DNA from 3 places in the Desulfotomaculum sp. 1211_IL3151 genome. Region 1 is predicted to be linked to each of the others. Evidence: riboswitches for the same ligand, from Rfam matches in the RefSeq annotation. Region 1 holds a riboswitch; each other region holds the start of a gene.
The links. A riboswitch is a leader RNA that binds a small molecule or an ion and turns the genes downstream of it on or off. The one in region 1 is predicted to bind cyclic di-GMP.
Positions count from the first base shown of each region.

Region 2: linked by a shared signal. The riboswitch ahead of V6C11_RS11305 (GspE/PulE family protein) and the one ahead of V6C11_RS13795 (ABC transporter substrate-binding protein) in region 1 are both predicted to bind cyclic di-GMP.
Region 3: linked by a shared signal. The riboswitch ahead of V6C11_RS15925 (hypothetical protein) and the one ahead of V6C11_RS13795 (ABC transporter substrate-binding protein) in region 1 are both predicted to bind cyclic di-GMP.

Region 1 is NZ_JBAIYV010000050.1:58,113-66,021, reverse strand. It holds gene ltrA (group II intron reverse transcriptase/maturase) at 1-1,066, shown strand, start outside; gene V6C11_RS13800 (methyl-accepting chemotaxis protein) at 1,525-3,141, opposite strand; gene V6C11_RS13795 (ABC transporter substrate-binding protein) at 3,175-4,257, opposite strand; cyclic di-GMP riboswitch class I at 4,330-4,415, opposite strand; gene V6C11_RS13790 (hypothetical protein) at 5,118-5,498, shown strand; gene V6C11_RS13785 (phosphodiester glycosidase family protein) at 5,485-6,531, shown strand; gene V6C11_RS13780 (hypothetical protein) at 6,748-6,930, shown strand; gene V6C11_RS13775 (VanZ family protein) at 7,163-7,639, shown strand; gene galE (UDP-glucose 4-epimerase GalE) at 7,653-7,909, shown strand, end outside.
Region 2 is NZ_JBAIYV010000041.1:87,474-95,382, reverse strand. It holds gene V6C11_RS11315 (type II secretion system F family protein) at 27-1,229, opposite strand; gene V6C11_RS11310 (type IV pilus twitching motility protein PilT) at 1,369-2,451, opposite strand; gene V6C11_RS11305 (GspE/PulE family protein) at 2,452-4,128, opposite strand; cyclic di-GMP riboswitch class I at 4,206-4,289, opposite strand; gene V6C11_RS11300 (Uma2 family endonuclease) at 4,475-5,035, shown strand; gene V6C11_RS11295 (TldD/PmbA family protein) at 5,078-6,529, opposite strand; gene pilO (type 4a pilus biogenesis protein PilO) at 6,616-7,239, opposite strand; gene V6C11_RS11285 (hypothetical protein) at 7,304-7,909, opposite strand, start outside.
Region 3 is NZ_JBAIYV010000057.1:14,491-22,399, reverse strand. It holds gene V6C11_RS15945 (nucleotide sugar dehydrogenase) at 1-1,084, opposite strand, end outside; gene V6C11_RS15940 (hypothetical protein) at 1,411-2,232, opposite strand; gene V6C11_RS15935 (V4R domain-containing protein) at 2,924-3,451, shown strand; gene V6C11_RS15930 (sensor domain-containing diguanylate cyclase) at 3,494-4,795, shown strand; cyclic di-GMP riboswitch class I at 4,838-4,927, shown strand; gene V6C11_RS15925 (hypothetical protein) at 5,208-5,468, shown strand; gene V6C11_RS15920 (spore germination protein) at 5,504-6,298, shown strand; gene V6C11_RS18745 (spore germination protein) at 6,201-6,470, shown strand; gene V6C11_RS18740 (spore germination protein) at 6,439-6,774, shown strand; gene V6C11_RS15915 (sensor histidine kinase) at 6,766-7,909, opposite strand, start outside.

The sequences.
Region 1 (7,909 bases):
TCCGGCATACGAAGATAAACTAGTACAAGCTGCACTTGCCGAAATTCTGTCTGCTATCTACGAGCAAGAATTTTTAAACAGCTCCTTTGGCTTCAGACCTAACAGAGGATGTTACGATGCCCTCAGAGTTCTCAATAAAATTGTCATCAAAGGAAACATTAACTACATTGTCGATGTAGATATTAAAGGATTTTTCGACCACGTAAACCACGAATGGCTAATCAAATTTCTAGAACATCGCATCAGTGACCCTAACATTATCCGGCTAGTCAAACGATTTCTCAAAGCAGGGATTATGGAAGAGGGAAAACGATACGAGACAGCAGAAGGCACTCCGCAAGGTGGCCTAGCCTCCCCAATCTTGTCGAACATATATTTGCACTACGTCATTGACCTATGGTTTGAAAAGAAGGTACGGAAACAATGCAAAGGGGACGCCTTCATGGTTAGATATGCCGATGATAATGTTTTCTGCTTCCAGTACGAACAAGAGGCTAAACACTTCTATCAGTTACTGCAAGAGAGGTTAGGTAAATTTGGGTTAGAAATATCCCTTGAGAAATCCAAGATTATACCATTCGGACGTAATATATGGAAGAAATACAAAGATGAAAAGGATGACGAGAACAAGCCAGGCAGTGGCAGAGTTACCAAACCGGAAACCTTCGACTTCCTAGGTTTCACACACTACTGTAGCCAGAGCCTGAATGGGAAATTCCGAGTTAAGCGCAAGACCAGCAGAAAGAAATACCAAGCCAGCCTACTCCGGTGCAAGCTATGGATCCAAGCGAATCGGCATATGCCTATAAGCTTACTCATGGAGGAATTAAGGTTAACACTGCAAGGTTATTATCGTTACTACGGCGTGACGGACAACAGCGAAATGCCACGTAAATTCCTAGACGAAGTCAAAAAGTATCTATTCAAGAACCTCAATCGAAGAAGTCAAAGAAGAAGTTGCAACTGGAACAAATTTACGTTGTTATTCAAGAAATATCCTCTGCCAAGTCCCAGAATATACGTGAACATATTTGAACTAAGAGCGCACATTGGCTACATCAAGTAAATGGTAGTATGAAGAGCCGTATGCCTTAATTGGGCACGTCCGGTTCTGTGAGGGTACCAGGGCCAATTTAACCATAGAGCAGCAGCCTCCTAAGTTAAAGAGCCCTGCTCTACTCGACCCATTTACATTACCGACTTAACGTGGTAAAGCGTTTAAATTAACAAAACTCCTCCGCTGGATTACTCGGCAGAGGAGTTTTCACATAAGGTCAAATTAATAATGTCGTTGATTACAAATAGGGTACACATATAGCTGGGAATACATAATTAACAAACGCGCTGCACCTGCCGGGGATGGAACTATTCAGGAAAGGGATTTTTTAGTAACCAGCTTTGTGCAAATTATTTAACCGACTCAAGTAAAGAGTACATTTACTAGAAGGAATGTAGTGGTACGTTTTGCTGTTCTCTTTGTTTTCAAGGGCCGACACCTATCTCATTTCAAACGCGGCATTACTTCTAAATTTTAAATTTTTCAACTAACACATTAAGATCACCTGCTAACTTATCTAAACTTTCGGTGGCCGCAGATGTTTCTTCCATGGTAGCAGTTTGTTCCTCGGTGGTGGCTGCAACATTTTGGATACCTGCGGTGACCTGTTGTGTCGACGCTGCTACTGTCTGCACCTGCTCGTTTAGTTCCTTAACAGTATGGATAATTTCAGTAAAATCGAGTCCGACTTCTTTAGCAATCTGGTTTCCTTGTTCAACTTTTTGGTTACCTAACTGTACGGCATTCAAAGAATGCTTGGCCACTTCGTTAATATCATTAATTAAACCTTTAATCTCGTTGGTAGAACGGGCTGATTGTTCAGCCAGCTTTCTTACTTCATCGGCTACTACGGCAAAGCCTCTACCCGCTTCACCGGCTCTGGCAGCCTCGATAGCTGCATTTAAGGCCAATAGGTTGGTCTGGTCGGCAATGTTGTTAATAACCTCAACAAATTGACCTACTTTACGGATCGCTGTGTTTAAGGATCCAATTGAGGTATTTATTTCCGTTGTAGCTTGGGCAATTTCATTCATTTGAACGGTTATCATTCCTACACCTTTGTACCCCTTGTCCGCATGTTTTGCAGCTAAATCAGCTTTATTTGCAGCTGCATGGATGGTTTCGCCTATATTTTCAAAGGTACCAGAGATTTCATTCATAGTGGCAGCGGTTTCAGAGGCGCCGGCAGCAGTCTGGTGAGCCTGGCTGGTTAACTGCTGGGCGGCTTCATATAATTGTTCGGTGGAGTTCTTTATATTTTCAATAACTTCCTTAAAGCCACCCTGCATTTTGTTTAATGCGTTAGCTAGATCACCTAATTCATTGTCCGACGAATATTGAATGGACTCCCTAAAGTCCCCTTCTCCAAATTTTGCCGCACCCGCTGCCATTTCTTTGATTGGTTTATTAATTGTTTGATTTAACATCCGGTATAATAAAATTGTACTTATGACCACCACAAATAAGATGGTAATGATAAAAAACCGGATAGTGCTTACGGTGGTCTGGCCGTTCTGCTGGCCCGCGTAATCCAACTGCCGCTGACTGTAAAGAGCTAATTCATTAGCGGCAAGGATATTTTGGTCTATGGAAAGATTAATTTTACGAAGGGTCTCGTTTATCATTTCAATGTTGCTGCCCTGCTGATCCTCTTTTTTCAGTTTTACAATTTCGTTAACATCATTTTCATAGGCGGCATGTTTGTCTGATAAATCCTTTAATCGTTTTTGACCCTCGGTGCTAGAAATCTTTTCCCCTAAGAATGAACGCTTAGCCTTAAAGTCGTTGTTATCCCCCGCAGCAAAGAGTAAGTATTTTTCATCGCCCGTAGATAAAAAAGACCGTATATTTAAGGCGTGGCTCTCAAAAATAGCAACTAAATCCTTTGCCTCACTAACTGCTCTGGCATCTTTATCAATTAATTCGCCATAAGAATTGTCAATATTAGTCATTTGTATGAATGCGTAGCCACTAATGGCTACAATTACTAGCAATAGACAAAAGAAAATGCCCATTAATCTACTTTTTACACTGGCTAAAAACCGTAGTTTTTTTGCTTTTTTTCTTGCAGAACTTTTTACCATTATTTTTCCTCCTTACAGAATAAATGTGTATCATTAATCCCCTTTCTGTAAGTTTTTCAGGAATTTATCCGTTACGTAAAATTGGTTTTTTTCTAATTTTTCCTTGTCACGGGCTGTTATTCTTCCTTGTTCTTCAAAGAATGTGGCTAGTTCTTGCATATTGCTGATTAACGGACTGTTATTCTTGGCATCAACATGAAATAAGCTTAATTGTTCGTTTAAATCAAAGACAGGTCGCAACTCAAATTCCTTCTGAATCATTTCTTCACTTATGTTCATTTTTGCAGAATTATTATAATAATCATAAAGAGCACTTTCACATTCGACTGGGTTTTTCTTCATTTCATTTAAACCTCTTATGTACATTTCCAACCACTTGTTAACTAAATCCGGATTTTGATCGGCAAAGTCTTTATCCGCCACAACTAAGCCCAATACCTTTGCTCCTGCGGCTTTACCTGATGAAACTTTAACCCAACCCTTTTCTTCTGCCTTATAGCTAGAGGGAGCCCAAAATTGAACAATATCGCCTTGGCCTTCTTCAAAAAATTTAAAGGCTTGGCCTTGATCCGTGTTTACTATTTTAACCTCATTCGAATTTACTCCCATTGCTTTTAAAGTGGCTAAGGTGGCAAAGTGGCCGGTAGACATGGAGGTTGTAAGTATGATTTTTCCCTTATAATCCTCAGGTGAGCCATAAATATCTGGGTGCTTGGGGTTAGCCCCTTTATTTTGAAGCAACGGACTATCTAGTCTTACCCAAAGATCATTGGTCTGCGACTCATCGTTAGAGATAGCAATGATGTAGCTATCATAGCGTAACGCTGCCAGTAGGGATGGAGCGGCACCCATAACGCCAATATCCCACTCCTTCTTACCAAGTGCCGCCACTTGATCGCCACCCGCCGTGTAGCTCTTGAAATCGACACTAATTCCTGCTTCCTTTGCCCAGCCCTTTTGTATTCCCAGCCAGGTGGGCAAAGCATGGTAAGCAGGCTGATGGGCAACTCTCACCACGGGTAGCCCATTCTTACTCTGGATATTTGCGGTTTCTGTTTTACTACAGCCAAATAAAAAAAGTGCTAAAAGAACAATCATAAAAATTATTTTTTTCAATATCAATACCTCCTGAACATATGATCCTCCCAAAAGAAAAAGCAGAGCCGTCTAACTTGCTCTGCAAGAATGTTCGACGGCTTGGCAGTCATGGCCAATGTGGCTTTAGACCCATAGCTTTGCGTCCCTAACTTTCGATAGGTTTGCCATTATCGTTAAATCATTTTTAGTTAAAAAGTGGTATTGTAATATGTAAATAAGCTTGATGGGGTGTGAAGGAAGAAATTTGTATGATATCCTGGTTCCGCCTTTTCCTAAGGGTAATCATATTTTATGATGCAAAAGGTATGCCGGATAAAAAGATAGATAAATCAGACCATTTGTAAATTATTTTTAGCTTACTGTGCAATATCACACTACACTAAATTTTTGCTGTGTTTTACATCAGTAATAGCCCATTTTATTGAGTTGTAGAATTGCAATGCGCTGTGCGTGTTTGCAATGTTTAATGTGCGTATTCTTCTTCAGATAAAGGATAGACTGCTGGATTTTCGGGATATACAGGGAATGATGTGCTGATCCAGTATATCGTTGTTGCAGCTGTTGCCCAGAGAGAAACTGAAATCCCCTCCTCGGGACCTGCAATTTTACCCAGAAGGGGTCGGTCCTCACTTGCGTCAGTATTTAGACGATAAAAACTGGGGAGGGTTTGTATAATGGAACTGAGGGAAAAATAGCTCTCCTTCAGGCTAAAACGGTCACCCATAAAGACAGAAACAATCTTTGAAATGGGGGTTATCCAATACCACAGGGGTAGGTTACCTGTGGTATTTTATTTAGGATTTTTGACAGGAATCAACATTTGGTTTATAGAATGATGAAGAAGAGTAAAGAAAAATGTCTTAAAGGATGGGATGATGTTGAAAAATCAACTGGAGTCTACAGGAAGTACGAAGGAACAGACGAATAAGCGTTATCAATTTTTTGCGGGGATAATTGTTCTATGGCTAATTATTTTCATGGGCTCAGCTTACCTTGCCAAAGACTATATCGATAAAACCATGTTAAGTGTACAGCAAACTAACGCTATGAATGTGCAAGGCCTGGAGTCACGACTAGGGGTTCTTAGTGAAGAGATGAAGCAAATTAAAGAATTATTGCAGAATACAGACCAAACCCTTACCAGTTCTGACTCAACCCAAAAGGCCCTGAGAGATAAGATTAACGAACTAGATAAACAACTACAAGCTCTGGAGAAAAGCCTAAATGTATTAAAGGAGGCCCCTGATGCGAACCGTTAACATATTTTTTCTTCTTCTGTTCGCTCCAGTGGTTGGTTTTCTATTTACAGTTTTTAACTTCGACGACCATACCCAAGCTATGGGACTACCCCTTAAAAATACAGAAATAGCACTTCAGTCCGCCGAAATGCAGATGGAAGATATAAACAACAATATCTCTTTTATAAACCAATTGGTTGAGGAGCAAGAACGCCTATACCGGGAACAGGAAAAAGTTATCCAAGAACTGTCAAGAAAGAGCTCAAATCAAATAAGGCTGTCCGATCAGATATATGAAGAACGCATTTTGGCTATGTTAGGCCCTCCGGTAGGTTTTCATCAGTCTGATAGGGTTGAAGTAAAGGTATTTAAATTGGACGAATTAGGGTACAGGGGTTATATTGCCAAGGTAAAACTCCATGATCCATTGGCTTTTCGTGTGGTATTGGCCCAAGACAAATACGGTGAAAAGGAAACCCCCTGGGAGGCAACAAGCAGAACCGGAGCAATACTTGGCGTCAATGGTGGCGGCTTTTACAGGTTTATGCAGGATGGCCGGGAGTATACTTTACCAATAGGGAACACAGTTATTGACGGAAAACTGGTTGGAGGTTTTCAATCATCCGTTGAGGATATTTTTTTCTCCGGCATTAAACGGGATGGGGAATTAATAGGGGGTATTTTTTTTGAAAGGGATGAACTTCTTAAGCAGAAACCCTGGCAGGGAGTTAGCTTTGTGCCCATCTTAATCCAAGACGGCAAACCCGTTCCTCTGCCCCGGAAATGGCAAAATACGAAGCATCCCAGAACTATAATTGGCGAGTATGCCAATGGTGATCTGATACTAATAGTTGTAGATGGTCGTCAATCAGACTGGAGTAGTGGAGTTACTCTGGAGCGATTACAGATTAAACTGATCGAGCTGGGTGTAAAGGAAGGTTATAATCTTGACGGAGGGGGTTCGAGCGTCTTTATTTTTAATGGAAGGGTCTTAAACCGACCCTCTGATGGCATTCAGCGATCCATGGCTACCAATATCGTGGTACTTCCATAAATCTACAGACTCGTTTTAGTGCTAGCTCTAAAAAATGGCAACTTCCGTTTGGGAGGGTTTGCCATTTTTTTATTCTTTTAGAACATATTACAAATTTTGATAATTAGCTACATTTTTTAGTGTAACGCCCCTGTCATGATATTTATAGGGGGGTGATTATCAAAAAATATATGTATTTGTTGAAAACTGCGAATTTTAATAAGGGAGGTGGAATGTATGGACAACAAGACGATCATATCCAATTTAAGAGATCATGCAGGTAGAATTATGGGTTACTCGCGGTGTATTGCCCAAAAGACAAAAGATGAGGAAATATTGCTGCTCTTGGCTCATATTATAACGGAGGCTGAAGATTTACTAGATGTTGCAGACGAGGTTAAAGATAAACTAACGGAGTAGCCACACGAAACTAAACGGCTCCTCTGCTGGATTACGCCAGTAGGGGAGTTTTCATATAATAGATCCAGGTTAGTATACTATTAATGAAGGAAAAAGTCGCTAGGGTTTATTGTGTAAAAAGAAAGGGAATTTGCAGATGTAAAAAGAATTATTGGATAATAGTTGCAAATTGTAAGGGCACTATATTTAGGAAAAAATTGCAAACGGATTTATATTACGGAGAAGATTTTATATGCATAGATTGATTAAGGGTGGGCTTCGTCTCTTACCATGGGTATTTGTTATTCTATGGATGATACTTATCTTTACTTTGTCAGCCCAGCCAGCGGAACAATCGAATGGTCTAAGCAAAGGGTTAACAACAGTTATTGTAGAAACTATAGAGAAAATGGCTCCCGGGTCGGAGTTTGATATGGGAAGATTGAATCATCTGCTAAGAAAAAATGCCCATTTCTTCGCGTACCTTGTGCTAGGGGCATTGCTGGTGAATGCAATTAGAAAAGGAAGGGTTAAGGGACGGGGGGGTTATCTCTTAGCTTTCGGTATATGTGTGGCATTTGCTGTAAGTGATGAAGTACATCAACTATTTGTGCCGGGCAGGGGTGGTCAGATTAAGGATGTTTTAATAGATAGTGCCGGGGCACTTGTAGGGATCTGGATTTATGGGAGCTTAGACAGGACTAATAAGGAAAAGAAACAATTAAGCTAAAGGAGAGAGTCCATTGGCCATATTGGTTACAGGAGGAGCAGGGTACATTGGCAGTCATACCTGTGTGGAACTGCTTCATGCAGGGCATAAAATAATAGTTGTGGATAACCTTTCGAACAGCAAACCGGAGTCATTAAGGCGCATCAAGGCCCTTGCTGGTCAAGAAATTAAATTTTACGAGATCGATGTTTTGAATAAAGAAGGACTTAAAAGGGTTTTCGCGGAAAATCAAATCGAGGCAGTAATCCATTTTGCCGGGCTTAAGGCAGT
Region 2 (7,909 bases), on a different contig from region 1:
CTCACGGCTTAATTAATAGACGTCGATTAGCCCACAGAAGTTACCACGCTAAATATTGGCAGATAAATGGCTATGACGATGGCTCCGATGGTAATGCCCACTATAATCAATAATAGTGGTTCCAGGATGGAGGAGAGGCCTTTGGTCATGGTGGCCACTTCTTCTTCGTAGAAATCAGCCACTCTGCCCAGCAGGGCAGACAGTTGACCCGTTTCCTCACCCACTGCAATCATATTTATGACCATGGGGGGAAAGAATTTGCTTTCCTTCAATGGTGTGGCAATGCTCTGCCCTTCTTGAATTCGGGTGCCTGTCAAGCGGATGGCCTCTGTTACCTGCCTGCTGCCGGAGGATGGCCCGGCGGATTCCAGGGCCTGCAAAACCGGGATACCGCCACCAAGCAGTGTCGCCAACATGCGACAGAAGCGGGCAATGGTGGCCTTTTTAAAAAGTTCTCCGAAAATGGGCAGTCGAAATTTAATTTCATCCCAGGTTTTACGGCCTAATTCACTGCCCAAATAGATTTTAATTCCCAGAATGGTCAGGACAAAACCCAAGGCATGAAGATACCAGTAGCTCCGCAGGGAATCACTGAATGCCACCACAATTTTAGTGGGCAGGGGTAATTCCATACCCGGGGGGAACATACCAATAAAAATTGGCACCACAAAAAACATCATGGCAATAATTACTAGAGCTGCGAAGGTTAGAACCACAGAAGGGTAAAAAGTAGCAGCCTTTAAACTATCTTTGAGCAGCTTATCCTTCTCCAGTTGGAGGGATAGCCTGGTTAAAATCTCGTTTAGGGACCCACTCAGTTCCCCGGCTTTGACCATTTCAATGTACATGTCGGAAAAAATATTTTTATGTGAACTTAAGGCCTCGGAAAAACTAATACCGCTCTCCACCTTAGCAGCCACTTCACCGGCACAATTGGCCAGCAAAGGGTTGCTGCTTTGCTCGCTGAGGGTATAAAGGCAACGGGTTAAAGGAATGCCTGCCGAAAGCATGGCTGACAGTTGGCGGCTGAAAAAGGCTAGTTCACCGATTTTAACTTTACGCCTGCCAAAGGAGGTTTTCAGAGCTGACTCCCTTAGTTCTTCCACTTCCAAGGGTGTGTAACCCATCTTATTGAGACGGGAAGCCACAGACCATTGGTCCTCTGCCTCTAATTTTCCTTCAATTAGGTTGCCAAGTTTATCCATTGCTTCGTAGGAATATAAAGGCATTTTTCCACCTGCTTTGTTTTTGGTTGGAAACTTTGTTCGACGGTGCCAGGCCCTTGCCCGCTTGTATGGTTAGCTTGATTTGAAGGTTTTTTCTGCTGCAAAGGCCTGGCACCTAGGTTTTCTGCTTTCTGCCAACAATCTAAAACCCTCTGTTTAGGGCACGTTCTAGTTCGATTTTGTCAACACAGCGTTCGAGGGCCATATTGCGGCTAATTTTTCCTGTTAGGCAAAGGTTGGCCAGGGCTTGATCCATGGTCTGCATACCGCTGTTGCGAGAGGTTTGCATGACCGTGTAAAGTTGGTGTTCCTTCCCTTCGCGAATTAAATTTCTGACGGCGGGGTTGGTCAGTAAAAGTTCCACTGCGATGGTTCTTCCTTTACCGTCTGTCCTAGGCATTAGTTGCTGGGCAACGACCGCCTGCAAGGAATCTGCCAACTGCTGTCTGATTTGGCTGCGCATGCTGTCAGAAAACACATCGACAATACGATTTACAGCCAGGGTGGCTGTTTGGGTATGCAGGGTTGAAAATACCAGGTGTCCTGTTTCTGCAGCGGTAAGGGCAATGGAGATACTTTCCAGATCACGCATTTCTCCCACTAAAATAACATCCGGATCATGGCGCAGCACATGTCTTAGGGCATTACCAAAGGAATGGGTATCAATGCCCACCTCCCGCTGCTTAACAATGGATTTTTTATGACTATGCAAAAATTCAATGGGATTTTCGATGGTTACAATATTTAAGCTTCTTTCCTCGTTGATTAAATCAATAATTGAGGCCAGGGTAGTGGATTTACCACTGCCAGTGGGCCCGGTTACCAGCACTAGCCCCCTGGGCAGCCGGGAGAATTCCTTAACCGTTGGCGGCAAACCTAAATCATCAAGCTTGGGGATATTAATGGCTACCACCCGGAAGTTAACAGCCAGGGTTCCTCTTTGCCACATGATATTGCCACGGAAACGGCTAATGCCCGGAATAGAGTAAGAAAAATCCAATTCCCAGTCCTTCCCCAATTGTTCCCGGTGATGGGGTTGGAGAATAGGGTAAATAATATTTTCGATATCCTTTGGCATCAGTTTGGGTACATCTTCCATCCGTACCAGTTCACCGTAAACACGAACTGCCGGCTGGGTTCCCACGTTTAAGTGCAGGTCCGAACCATTCATCCCTACGGTACGTATTAATATTTCATTAATATCCGGTACTTTTCTGTTTTCCATCTATACGACCACCCTTAATACTTCTTCCAAAGAAGTAATACCTTGTTTTACCTTTAACAAACCATCTTGTCTCAAAACAACCATACCCTCTGCCAGAGCAGCCTTGGTTATTTCTTTGGCTGAGGCCTTGGCCAGGGCCAGGCGTTGAATTTTCTCGGTAACAAATAATAGTTCGTAGATACCTACCCTGCCACGGAAGCCAGTGTTGCTGCACCTCATACAGCCCTTTGGCTTATATAAGGTAACCCGATCTTCGCCAGCCTCAAAGGGGAAATCAGGAATCTTGGCCAAATCTTCCCTGGGTAACTGAATCTTTTCTTTACAATGGGGACAAAGCACCCTGGCCAAACGCTGGGCTAAAACACATACGAGGGATGAAGCAATCAGAAAAGGTTCAACGCCCATTTCAGTTAATCGGGTGATGGCACCGGGGGCATCATTGGTATGTAAGGTGGCCAGAACCATATGGCCAGTCATGGCTGATTCAATGGCAATTTTGGCAGTTTCATGATCGCGAATCTCACCCACCATAATAATATCCGGGTCATTTCTCAGGATAGAGCGAAGACCCGAGGCAAAGGTAAGCCCTGCCTGGGGATTAATTTGAATTTGATTAACCCCCTCCATTCGATATTCCACAGGATCTTCAATGGTAATGACATTTTTACTAACCCGATCAAGGGAGTTGAGACTGGCATATAGGGTGGTGCTTTTGCCGCTGCCGGTGGGGCCTGTTACTAAAATGAAACCATAGGGCAATTTTAGAAGATCACGGTATTTTTCAAGTATTTTTGTTGCTACACCAAGTTCTTCCAGACTAATCACCCTAGCTGAACCATCCAACAGGCGCATGGTTAACCTTTCACCATAACCAGTTGGTAAGGTAGCCATACGAATATCAATGGGTCTTCCTTCAATTCTAAGGGACATCCGTCCGTCCTGGGGTACCCTGCGATCGGCTATATCCAGATTGGCCATTACTTTAAGGCGGGATACCAGGGTGGCATGCATCTTTACCGGCGGTTCCATGATATCATGCAATACACCATCAATTCTAAATCGCACCCTCATACGTTTTTCATATCTCTCAATATGGACATCACTGGCCTTAGCGGCCACGGCCTGGGATAAAATCAGGTTAGCCAACTGCACAGCTGGTTTTTGGTCGTCATCTATGTTTTCTGTAAGTTCTTCAACCTGTGGTGTTTCTTCTTCTACCTTATTAAATCCCAGGGCTTCCCGGCTGTATTTTTCAATGGCCACGTCCAGTTCACTATCCGGAGAAAACACGGGCATAACCTCTAGGCCTGTTAAGGAACGTATATTATCAATGGCAACAATATCCGTGGGTTTTTGCATGGCCACCAACAGTTTGCCATTATTAAAGCCAATGGGAAATGCTCGGTAGCGTTTCATCGCATCAACTGAAACGGTCGTAATCGCTGCCGGGTCGATGTTGTATTTCTCCAAAGAGACAAAGGGAACCCCTGCCTGCTTGGCGATAATCCTTGCTATATCATCCTCGGAGCAATAACCTAGATGTACTAAGGCCTTACCTAACACTCCGGTCTGTTCTGGGTTTTGCCTTTGATACTCCAGGGCATCCTCCAACTGTTTCTGTGTGATAATACCCTCATTAACTAACCATGTTCCTAAAAAACCCCGCGTAAACTTCATAGACCTCTCCTGTTTCCTTTTTATTAACGCAAAAAACGAAACCACCAGTAATAAAACTTAGGTTTCGTTAAATATCCTAAGGCAACCCGGCTGCCATGGACTGGGTCTTTAGGCCCGAAGCTTTGCGTCCTTCACTTTCGCGAAGTATGCCCCTATTATTTAATATACTACAAAGATCTAATGTGTTTTATAATTATTCTCTTTTTGTCAACAATATCCTTTTTAGAATGCTTATAAATAAAAAAATTAGCTAGTTGATGCTTTTCCAATTATTTGTAAAATAGAATTGGTGTGTTAAAATATTGCAAAGCATATTAGGTCTTAAATTTTAAGGCAGGTGAACGAGATGAGGAAGGTCAGCCAGAAGCTGTATACCTATGAAGATTACATGGGATTAAATGGTCAAGAACAGTATGAACTTTTGGAAGGGGAGTTATTTGTGGTACCTTCGCCAAGTGTGAATCATCAAAGGGTGGTAGGACGACTGTACACTATTTTAAATAGTTTTGTCTATGAAAATGGCATTGGGGAAGTTTTTACTGCTCCCACAGATGTGGTATTTGACAATCACAATATACTTCAACCGGATATCCTCTATATTACGAAAGAACGGCTTTCTATTATTAAAAAACTAAATATTCAAGGTGCACCTGATTTAGTCGTAGAGGTACTCTCCCCCTCAACCATTAAGCGTGACCGCTTCGATAAAAGAAGGCTTTATTTTGCCCATGGTGTTAGAGAATATTGGATTGTTGACCCTGATAACCGACTCATTGAAACCTTTACTCAGGGTGACAGTGATTTACAAAAAGCTGGCGTCTTTAGTGAGGAAACCCTTTTAACTTCCACTCTTTTTCCTGGCCTTCAGCTTGAATTAACTAAAATATTTGAAATCATAACACCATGATACGTAAACTTTTAAGGACGGCCTGAGCCGTCCTTAACGATTCTATATTCTTCTGATCTTCCCAAAGCCTTCATCCAGTTTGCGGCTAAGTTTATTATCCTCATCACTGTGGGCTGTGCCGCCTACCACCAGTTCCTTAATGGCCATGGTTGGTTGGGCGTCAGATACAGGGGCCCCTTGGCCGTCTTTGCCGCAGGTGCCAATGGTGAAGCCCAGATCGGAACCAACCCTTTCTACCATGCGCAGAACTTCCGGGCCGTTGCCAGTGAGGGTTGCTCCCCGCACCATTTGGCCGATTTCTCCATCTTTAATTAAATAACCCTCTGCCACATCAAAGACAAAATCCCCGGTGGTGGTATTGACCTGACCACCGCCCATTTTTTTGACCAGCAGACCGCTTTTGTAATCTTTGATAATTTTTTCCGGGTCCTCTTTGCCCGGGGCAATGTAGGTATTGCCCATGCGGGGAATGGGTTTGTGTTGATAGGATTCCCGGCGGCCATGGCCGTTGGATTCCCGGCCTTCTTTGGCGGCTGTCAGGTGATCGTAAAGGTAATCGGTCAGGATGCCCTTTTCAATCAGTGTAACTTTCTGGGAGGGCACCCCTTCATCATCAAAGCGGTAGGAACCGTAACGGTTGGTTATGGTGGCATCATCCACCACTGTAACCAATTCATTGGCCACCTGTTGGCCTTTTTTGTTGGTGTAAACAGACAGTTCCCTTTGCTCCAAATCTGCTTCCAGGCCGTGACCACAGGCTTCGTGAACCATGGTGCCGCCAGCTTCCCCGGCCATTACCACAGGCATTTTACCGGAGGGTGCCGGTACTGCCTCAAGCATATTCACTGCACGCTGGGCGGCAATCTGGGCAAATTCCTCGGGGTTATACTGCTCAAACAATTCAAAACCAGCATGACTGCCGATGGCATCATAGCCTGTCTGGATGACATTATTCTCTGAAGCAACCACATTGACAACTAGCCTGGTACGGATTCTTTCATCCTCCACAAAGGTCCCCTCGGTGTTGGCAATGGTTACCTTTTGTACGGTATCGCCGTAGCCAACGATAACCTGCTTAATCTTATCCTTATCCACAGCCCTGGCGGCCCTTTCCACCCTTTTCACTAAATCCACTTTGGTGGTGGTGGGCACACTTTCCGGCCGGGTTTTAATTTCAAAATTAACCAGGGGCTTAATTGAAGTTAAGTCCAGGTTAAGGTCTTTTTTGCTTCCCTTGGCGGCATGACTGACTATTTTGGCCGCCTCCAGTAGACCATCCTTCGTCAGGTCATTGGTATAGGCATAGGCTGTAACCTCCCCGGATAACACCCGAATACCCGCTCCGGCATCCAAGCCAGAATAAACCCGCTCGATTTTGCCAGCCTCCATGCCGATACCAATGCTTTGTTTCTCTTCTATAAAAACATCAGCAAAGTCGCCGCCATTGGACAGGGCAACACCTAAGACCTCTTTTAAACCGTTTTTATCAACCAAACTGGGTCCCTCCTGTAATCCCTATACTTCTTTCTAGTTTCTACCTATTAAATTGAATCTATGTGTACATTTTATATTATATTTCACTAATTGCCAATTAGTTCCTCCAGGGAAGGCTCTCCATTGGGTATGGTCATACCCTCCAGCGGCGAAAGAGGTTCCACACCTTGAAAGGCATTATCCCGGCCGACCTGCCAGCGTTCGGAAAGTTCTTTACCTGCATCTAGGATTCTGGTTCCTTCTTTAACAGAAAAAACAACCAGGTCTAGCTCTGCTGTAATGATGGCCTCTCCTGCCAAAGCACGGACTTCTTTATCCAGGGGACGGAATTCTGCTCTGCGTATTTCCGAAATATTAGGTAAGCTTTCTAGCACCTTAATATAGTTAACAACATCCTGGTAGGTGCCCTGAACCTTTAGGGTAAAGGGCATTTCTAAATAATGCTTTTTATCCACTACCTGCAAAGGTTTGAGATCTTGCAGGTGGGTGTGATTTTGATCGGCCTGCCAATTTAAGTAGGCCAGAGCGTCCCCTTTGTGTAGACGGGTATCAACCAAAGAAATCATTGGCTTAAGTTTATTATCCACTGCCACAGCCAATTCCCTTTGCTTTTTCTCCTCTGCTAAAACCTTGCTGGCCTTGGCTAACTCTTGCTGAGTACCTTGCAGCCTGGTTTCCAGATCGAAATATTGATTTATTTGTTTTTCCAATACCAGCCTATAAAAACCCAGGCACAGCAGTAAACTAAGGAGGCTTAGGAGCCATATCCTCTCCCTAGGACTGAGCGGTTTTAATTTGGGCCACCAGTTCAAATTTTATCATTCCCCTTTGCCGATCATATTTTGCCTCCACCAATTTGACATTTTGGAAGTGGGGTAGTTGGCTCAGGTTATCCACCAGCACACCCACAGAGCCCATAACCCAACAGGCACCATAAATATACAGTATATTGGGCACCGGCGGGGACGGAGGGGTGTTGATGACCGTTTTCTTTGACTCTTTTGGGGGAATCTCCTGGGCTGTGGTTTTGCCCTGGTTGCCCAGAATAGCTGAGACAAATCCTCCTTCACTGGAAATATTCTCTACCTTCTTTATCTCAATGCCCGTAAGCCAAGTATCCATTGGCAACGCCAGAGGTATCTCACGCAGCAGTTCATACCAGCACAAAGGATTTTGAGCTAGTTGGGAAAGGGCTAGGAATTGTTCTTCTTTCATTTTGTTACTGGCTATTAAATTTTGCAGGGACTTCGTTTTTTCCTGAAGCTCAGACAACGCCACTGTTTCCCGATCCACTTGTCTTTGCAGTAGGGTGAGCTTGGTATAAAAAATTCCATAAGCAATGAAAAGCAATAAAAGTAAGAGGCCGGCTAAAGTGGTTAA
Region 3 (7,909 bases), on a different contig from region 1:
CTGCCACCGGATCTACGATAACCGGCTGAATCCCATAAACCTTCAGGAAATTTACGATATCCTCCACTTTGGAATTTCTCACATCCGGGCAGTTTTCTTTGAAGGTAATACCCAGAATGGCTACCCGCGCCCGCTTTACTGTTTTATCCGCCAGAATCAACTGTTTTATGATGTTGTCTGCCACAAATTTGGCCATCCCGTCATTGATTTTTCGTCCTGAGAGGATGATCTGGGAATGATAGCCCAATTTCTGCGCTTCCCAGATAAAATAATAGGGGTCTACTCCAATGCAATGGCCGCCGACCAGACCGGGATAAAACCCAAGAGCATTCCATTTGGTATTCATGGCCTCAATGACTTCCCTGGTATCGATGTCCATCCGGTCAAATACCATGGCGAGTTCATTGACAAAAGCAATATTGATATCCCGCTGGCTGTTCTCCGCTACTTTGGCGGCTTCCGCTACTTTTATGTTGCTCACACGATGAACGCCAGCGCCTACGATCATTTCATAGACACCGGCAATAATTTCAAGAGTTTCTCCATCCATGCCGGAGACGATCTTTTTTATATTTTCTAGCGTGTGAATCTTATCGCCGGGATTGATCCGTTCCGGGGAATATCCCACTTTAAAATCACGCCCACAAGTCAAGCCAGATTCCTTTTCCAATACGGGAATGCAGATTTCTTCTGTCACTCCGGGGTAAACGGTTGACTCGTACACAACCACAGATCCTTTTTTAAGTTCCCGGCCCACCATTTTCGTGGCGTTGATGACAGGCGTGAGATCCGGCGTCTTATCGGCATTAACCGGGGTGGGGACGACAATGATTAGAAACCTTCCTTCCCCAATGCGGCTGGCATCGTCAGTGAAATCCACCGTCGTTTCCTGTATTGCTTCATTTCCAACCTCTTTAGTAGGGTTAATCCCTTGCTTTAATTTGCTGATCTTTTCTTTGTTGATATCGAAACCTATGACGGAAGTTTTTTTATCAAAGGCAACAGCAAGCGGGAGTCCCACATATCCTAGTCCGATAACCACAATTTTTTCTTTTTTACTTTTAATTTCTTGAATGAAATCCATGGGAAACCCTCCATGATGTGTTTAATATCTCTTTTAATAATCATGTACTGCGTCCGGGCATGGGTTGTTTTGCCGTACAGGACGGAGCCATCATTAGGACAAAATTATACTAACTTCTTCGTTTCTGTGATTGAATTTTGTTCCCAATTAAGGTTTTTATGTTCCCAATGGAGAATTGGTAAAGAAGAAAGGGAGTCTATTGATGCGGCACCATGCAGTCTCTTCTTGAATATCAAAACTCTTATTCTTAACCATTGAAATTTCAACATCATGCGATATACAAAGTCATATAAGTAAAAAAGGTCTTAACGGAGAATCTTACTCCGTTAAGACCTGCGAAATTGCTGACATAAGCGCTTTTCATCGGCTGAGCCGTATGTTCCCGAGGATTGAGGTGCCGTGGTGAAAGAAGTAACCTTATAGATTTTAACCTCCTGTCCCTCCTTGCCTCGGCTCTGGACAAAGTTGTATGTATAGTGATACCCATTGTGGTAGGTAAAAAATCCTCTTATTTTAGAGTCGGTAACCTTAACTGGAGTGCTGTCCCCATTTAAAAGAGTGCTGTAAATATTTCCATCCGAACACTCGTAGTAGAAGATGGTATTGTCTACTATGATGTAACGACTATAAACAGTCTCCTGCCGCACATCAGAGCCATCAGGGTTGAAGCTGTATGCAGCTGAGGAAGTATCTCCATAATCAGCCGGAGCTGAGTAAAAGTACAACCGTCCCGCGGAAGATACCTGCAAATAATAGTTGCCAGCTTTCATACGAGCATTTTTCAAAACAAAAGTATTTACGTTGTTTTCCCTGATATCATAGCGCATAACGGAAAGTGTATTTTGAGTCAATAGGAAGATTTGTCCGTCGTAGATTGTCATCGCAGCACCCAAGCTGGAAAGTGACTCGTATATAACTTGAGGACTGCTGCCGTCAAGGTTCATGGATATTACTTTGTTCCCTGGCTTTACGGTTGAATCGCTATATAGCACATAGAGCTTATCATCCACCGCCAGGATGTCCCAGATGGTGACTGAATAGTCGCTGCTGGCAGCTGTTCGTGCTGTGTAGAGGCGGCTCAGCTTTGTGCCGTCAGTACGAATCCGATACACATCAGCCTGTTTGCTGAAATAAATCCAGCCATCCATAAGATTAAGATTTTGGATTTGATAGTCCCAGAAGTATGTATTACCGTTTTCGTACTACCATCTTTCGCCTGTTTTACAAGACTATATGGTGTTTTCTCAGTGGAAAACATCATGTAATAAAAGTAGTCGCCATCCGTCACAAACATTTTTGATTCAGCATTGGGATATCGACCATATTTTACTGATTCCTCCGCCTGTACAGGTGCAACGAAAACTGCGGCCAGCAGACATGCTAACAATATAGCAATTAGGCTTTTTGCATTTTCAGTTCCTCCAAACGTAAATAATTATTAGTAGTATCTGTATTCTAAAAGCACTTCTTGATTCAAAAATATATCAGCCTATAAGGATGCCGCCGCAATCTTGTATCCAATGAAGCTTTTTCTGTTCCGAATTTCCCCTGGTCCACGCCGCTTTATACGGTAACAACAACAGCGAATCCGGTCATCCTGAAGCAGGTTTCCAGCGTCATCATATCGGAACATGGTCACTCCATTATTCCGTATGGCAGCAATCAGACGGTTTCGGTAATCGTAGGAACATATCAGTAATGCCGCTTCACTAATTCGGAACAAAAAAAGGCAAATTAAGCGCATAACAGAACACAGTATCCTTTAGCCGCTTTATACTTGACACGCTAGGGCAAGAATATGCGCTTAATTTATTTCAATAGCTAAAGGAGGACAACATAATGCAATATACAAACAAACCATCCAAGTTCACGTGGGAGGGGCTCGGAGATATTGGCGCAGGCAGGGATACTATGGGACCGGACATGCCTGTGCTGGTTTACCGCCTGTTTCAATATTCGTTAAGGGATATCCTGACTCGTGAATATGACGAGGAAACTGCCAGCAGCCTGCTTCGGGCAGCCGGATACTTAGCCGGTAAAGAGTTCGCAAAAAATGTACTGGACCTTTCAGGCGATTTTGATTTCTTTATTGCCAACCTGACCAATAAGCTCAAGGAGCTAAAAATCGGCTATCTTCGCGTTGAAAAAGCCGATTTGGATTCGCTGTTCTTTACCTTGACGGTTGCGGAAGATCTGGATTGTTCGGGCCTGCCCATCACCGGTCAAACTGTGTGTGATTATGACGAGGGATTTATTGCGGGCATTCTAGAAGTATACAGCGGCCACTCTTTTACGGTCAGAGAGATCGACTGCTGGGCAACCGGAGGTAGAATCTGCCGGTTCTCTGTAACGTCTAAACCGGCGTGATGCTATTATATAAGAATGACTTTGGAGAGGAGGTGGACAAGGATGGATGATGAAAGTAAAAGAGTACTGGAAGAAATGCAAAATGTATTGGAGAAACTTCTATCCGGACAGCAAAACAACGCCACGGAAGTGCATACTCTCATACCCGAATTGCAGACTCTTGCCGTACAAATTAATCAATTGATACAGAACTTAAATGAAATGAACCGTCTGGCACTGGACCTCTCGCAGGGTAAGCTGGACGGTCCCCATCCCCCCCGGCATAACTATATGGCCAGCCCTCTGAAGGAGCTCCACTCTCAACTGTCTACGTTGATATGGGGCTTACGGCAATTACGATCAGGATATATTGTCGGTAAACTGGATGGTCCCGGCGAACTGTTTGATATATTTAACGAGTTGGTCGATCAGGTGATGGCGGCCTCCACACGGGAGGCAGGCAGCATCGGTAATTCGAATATACCCGTACCCTTTAACAGCTGGCGTTACCATCAGATTTTAAAGACACTTGATTTACTCCATGTCTCAGTATTGGAGGTGGATGGCAGCGGACATGTAGTTTACGCTAACCATTCGGCAAAAGAACTGTTTGGTGATATAGACGATATTTCAGGGCAAACCAAGAGCGATATGCTCGGCCTTATCGCAAAGAACATTACGATAAGCAAAGAAGAAAATACATTTCCGGTTTCCCGAGAGGTTTATGAAGAACGCAACAACACATGGTACTGGGTCACATCCAACTGCTTTTTACTCCCTACCGGGCAGGTATTTTACTTCAATACGATTGAAGACATTAGCGAATGGAAAATCAACAAATATCAATTAAAGATATCGGCAACGGTGGATGAGATGACCGGCACCTATAACCGTAAAACGGGACTGCGAGAGCTGGAAAAGATACTGGCCCGCTCTGATTCTTCGAAAACTTACTGTATTGCCTTTGTTGATATTGATGGTTTGAAAACCATAAACGATAATTACGGTCACAGCGAAGGGGATTATACGATCAAGACTATTGCCAAGGTGCTTCTCTCTTCCATCCGCAGTTCGGATATGGTCTGCAGGTATGGCGGTGATGAATTCTTGATTATCTTTAAGGACTGTACAGAAGAGGTCGCAGAAACAATTATTACAAGGATGTACGAGAAATTGAACAATCTGGATCGTAAAAATCCCAAGCCCTACACGTTGTCCTTCAGTCATGGAGTAACTCCTTTTTCTAATAATCCAAGACCTGCCTATAGGGTTGCCGACCTGCTGGACTTGGCTGACAAAAAGATGTATCAATGCAAAAACCAAAAAAAGCAGAAAAAAGCAAAAGGTAAACCTCATGATGGTTAATGTACAGCATCATAGTTTACTGAAAGACAGAAAAGTGACTTATCACAATACTAGCAAACCGGCGGAAACACCGGGACGCAAAGCAAGAGGGCCTAATCCTCCAACCAGAGGAATGGCAGCCTGGCCGCCGAATTTGATAAAGCATCAAGGCTTTTTGCCCCAAATAAAGAGTGCCGCTTGACTGCAACATGCTCTTTTTATTCTTAGGAAAAACCAAAACTGAACATTCGCTTACCTGGATACCGTTCCTTTGGTTCCTTTGTACCCAATTGGTATTTTTTTGTTCCCAATTAAGGTTGGGATTGAACGACTTTTACATAAAAAAGAAGAAAATTATGCCAATAATTATATAAAAGGAAATCTCCATTGAAAGGATATGACCTCGATTGTTTTTGGATTTTTTAAGCGAAAAATGCGATACTTAAGCAATTCCGTACACTCAAAGGGTGATGAGCCATCGAAAAACAGCGATGAACAGGAAAGCAAAATTAAAGAAAAGCTCCAGGATAACCTGGATAGATTAAAAATCATGTTGGGCGACAGCAACAATTTAAAGATGCACCCATTCCGGTTCGGGACAAACAACTCCTTTTCGGGAGCGCTGGTGTTTATAGATGACCTGGTTGACAACCCGACTTTAACCAATGCTATTCTGCGCCCGGTGATGAGCTGACAGCCGGGGAATGAACAGCCTCTGGCTAGACAGGAATTGCTGGAGGCACTCCAACGGAGGTCCTATGCTCCGGTGATATCCGAACTGTCCAGTCGCTGACTACTCTCACCGCGAGCTACCTGTCTGGTGACAAAGCGATCCTTATTGACGGATGTACCTCTGCGCTTGTGGTCAGCACCAAGGGCTGGGAAAAACGCGCTGGCCCCGCACCCCAGTCTGAAACTGTGGTGCGGGGCCAGCGCGAGGGGTTTACCGAAAACCTGCGCACAAACACATCACCCATCCGGCGAAAAATCCGCAGTGAGCAGCTACGTGTAGACCACATGACTGTTGACCGCAAGACCCAGATCGATGTGTGCCTGATGTACTTAAGCGGTGTGACCGACCTCAAGGTAATAAAGACAGTTAAGGATCGCGTGAGTCAGCTGGACGTGGACTCTATTTTGGAGTCGGGCTATATTGAGGAATATATCGAGGATGCGCCTTTTTCGCCGTTTGCTACCGTAGGCTACAGCGAGAAACCCGATGTGGTCGCGGATCGCCATCGTGGTCGATGGGACCCCCTTTGTGCTAAGTGCGCTGATGCTGTTTATCGAAAGCTTCCAGACTGCCGAAGATTACTATGCCCGCCCACTGTACGCCAGCGTGACATGGATATTGCGTTTCATTGCATCTTTTATAACGGTGTTCGCTCCATCCACATATATTTCGTTGACCGCATTCCATTAAGAACTGATCCCTACTACGCTACTGTTTACGATTGCAAACGCGCGCAAGGGAACGCCATTTCCGGCTTTAATAGAGGCACTGATCATGGTATTTGCATTTGAATTTTTGCGCGAGGCCGGAATCCGGCTGCCTCACCCAGTCGGTCAGGCCATCAGCATCGTAGGCGCGCTTATTATGGGTGATGCGGCCGTAGCAGCCGGTCTGGTCAGCGCTTCCATGGTGATCACCTCGCTAGACAGCGGTGGCCGACTTTCTGGTACCAAGTCAAAATGACTCCAGCTCTATTCTGAGATTTGTAATGATGGTTCTGACTGGATTTGTAGGCTTTTACGATGTTGCGATGGGATTCCTGGCGTTGCTGGTCCATCTTTCCACGTTGACATCCTTTGGAGTATCCTATTTCGACGGTTTCGCCGTTAAGAGCAATATGCAAGATTCTTTAGCGCGTATGCCACTCTTGTTCACCACATCCTTACTAGGTCATGGAAACATCCTGGAAGGAACGGCGTTTTTTCTCCATGTCCAATTGGTCTGCAATTTCTTATTTCGTGTCCTGAACATGGTGACGCTACGATGAAGCTTTAGGGATACAGAGCCTTATCCGGAAGATTTTCTTTATCTGGTCTGGCTCAATGAATACCAGGCCACCGAGACCTTCAATCGTCTCAGTTACGATCCGTAAACCAAGACCATGAAAATCCTTGTCTTCCTTGGTAGTTTCCGGCATGTCGTTCACCATGTTAAGATCACCGTTAAACGAATTGGAAACCTCAATGGTTATCCAATCCTCGTTTGCATCGCTGGTAATCTCAATGTACCGATCCGGGCCGGATAGCTTATTACAGGCGTCGATGGCATTGTCAATTATGTTTGAGAAAACACGGACAATATCCAACTCTTTCATGATGTTTTCAGGGAGATGTGTGACCGCCGAAAAGCGGATGCCTTTTTCTTCACAACTGTTGGCTTCATCCTGCAATATAGCGTCCAAAATAATATTGTCGGAATAAGTTTTATGAACCAGTACATCACGCTGCATGGTATCATGAATTTCGTCCAGCATTCTTGCGGCCTTTTCAAAATCCTGATTGCGCATCAGGATTTTGACTGAAGTCATCAGCTTCACATAATCGTGCCGGAATACTCGAAAGCTCTCCGTATACTTTTGATAAGACTGATAGTGCCGCATTTGACGGGACAACTGCTCCTGTAATTTACGGGTATGCAGCTCATACTCAAGCGATTCAGTTGCCTTGGATGTATGATTGAAAACAAACATCAGCCACAATTTACCGATGACGCAAGCTCCCAAATATAAGGAAGAAAGCCAGGACTGGCTGATCTCATCGTGATATCGCCCATCGTTTATCAACATCAAGAATACCAATTCGAAAATCAGGTAAATAACAACAAACCTAAGCTGTCCTCTGTTATGAAGCAAGTGCCTGGCTTTTTCGTCCGGAAGGACCACCTTACGGATAAACAGGCTAGTCAGGATGGAAAGGAGCACAGCAAGCGCGAATATCGTTTCATAATAGAGTTCATGTTGGAGAACATCTTTGATACTACTGTGCAGAACCATCGAATAAATCGAAAATATGATTCCTTTACTACTGTATAGTGAAAATATATAGATACTGCCCGCATAAAGGATTTGTATCCTATTCCCGTGAAATAGCAGTTGAAAGGCCAGCATCATAGAGCCCATCATG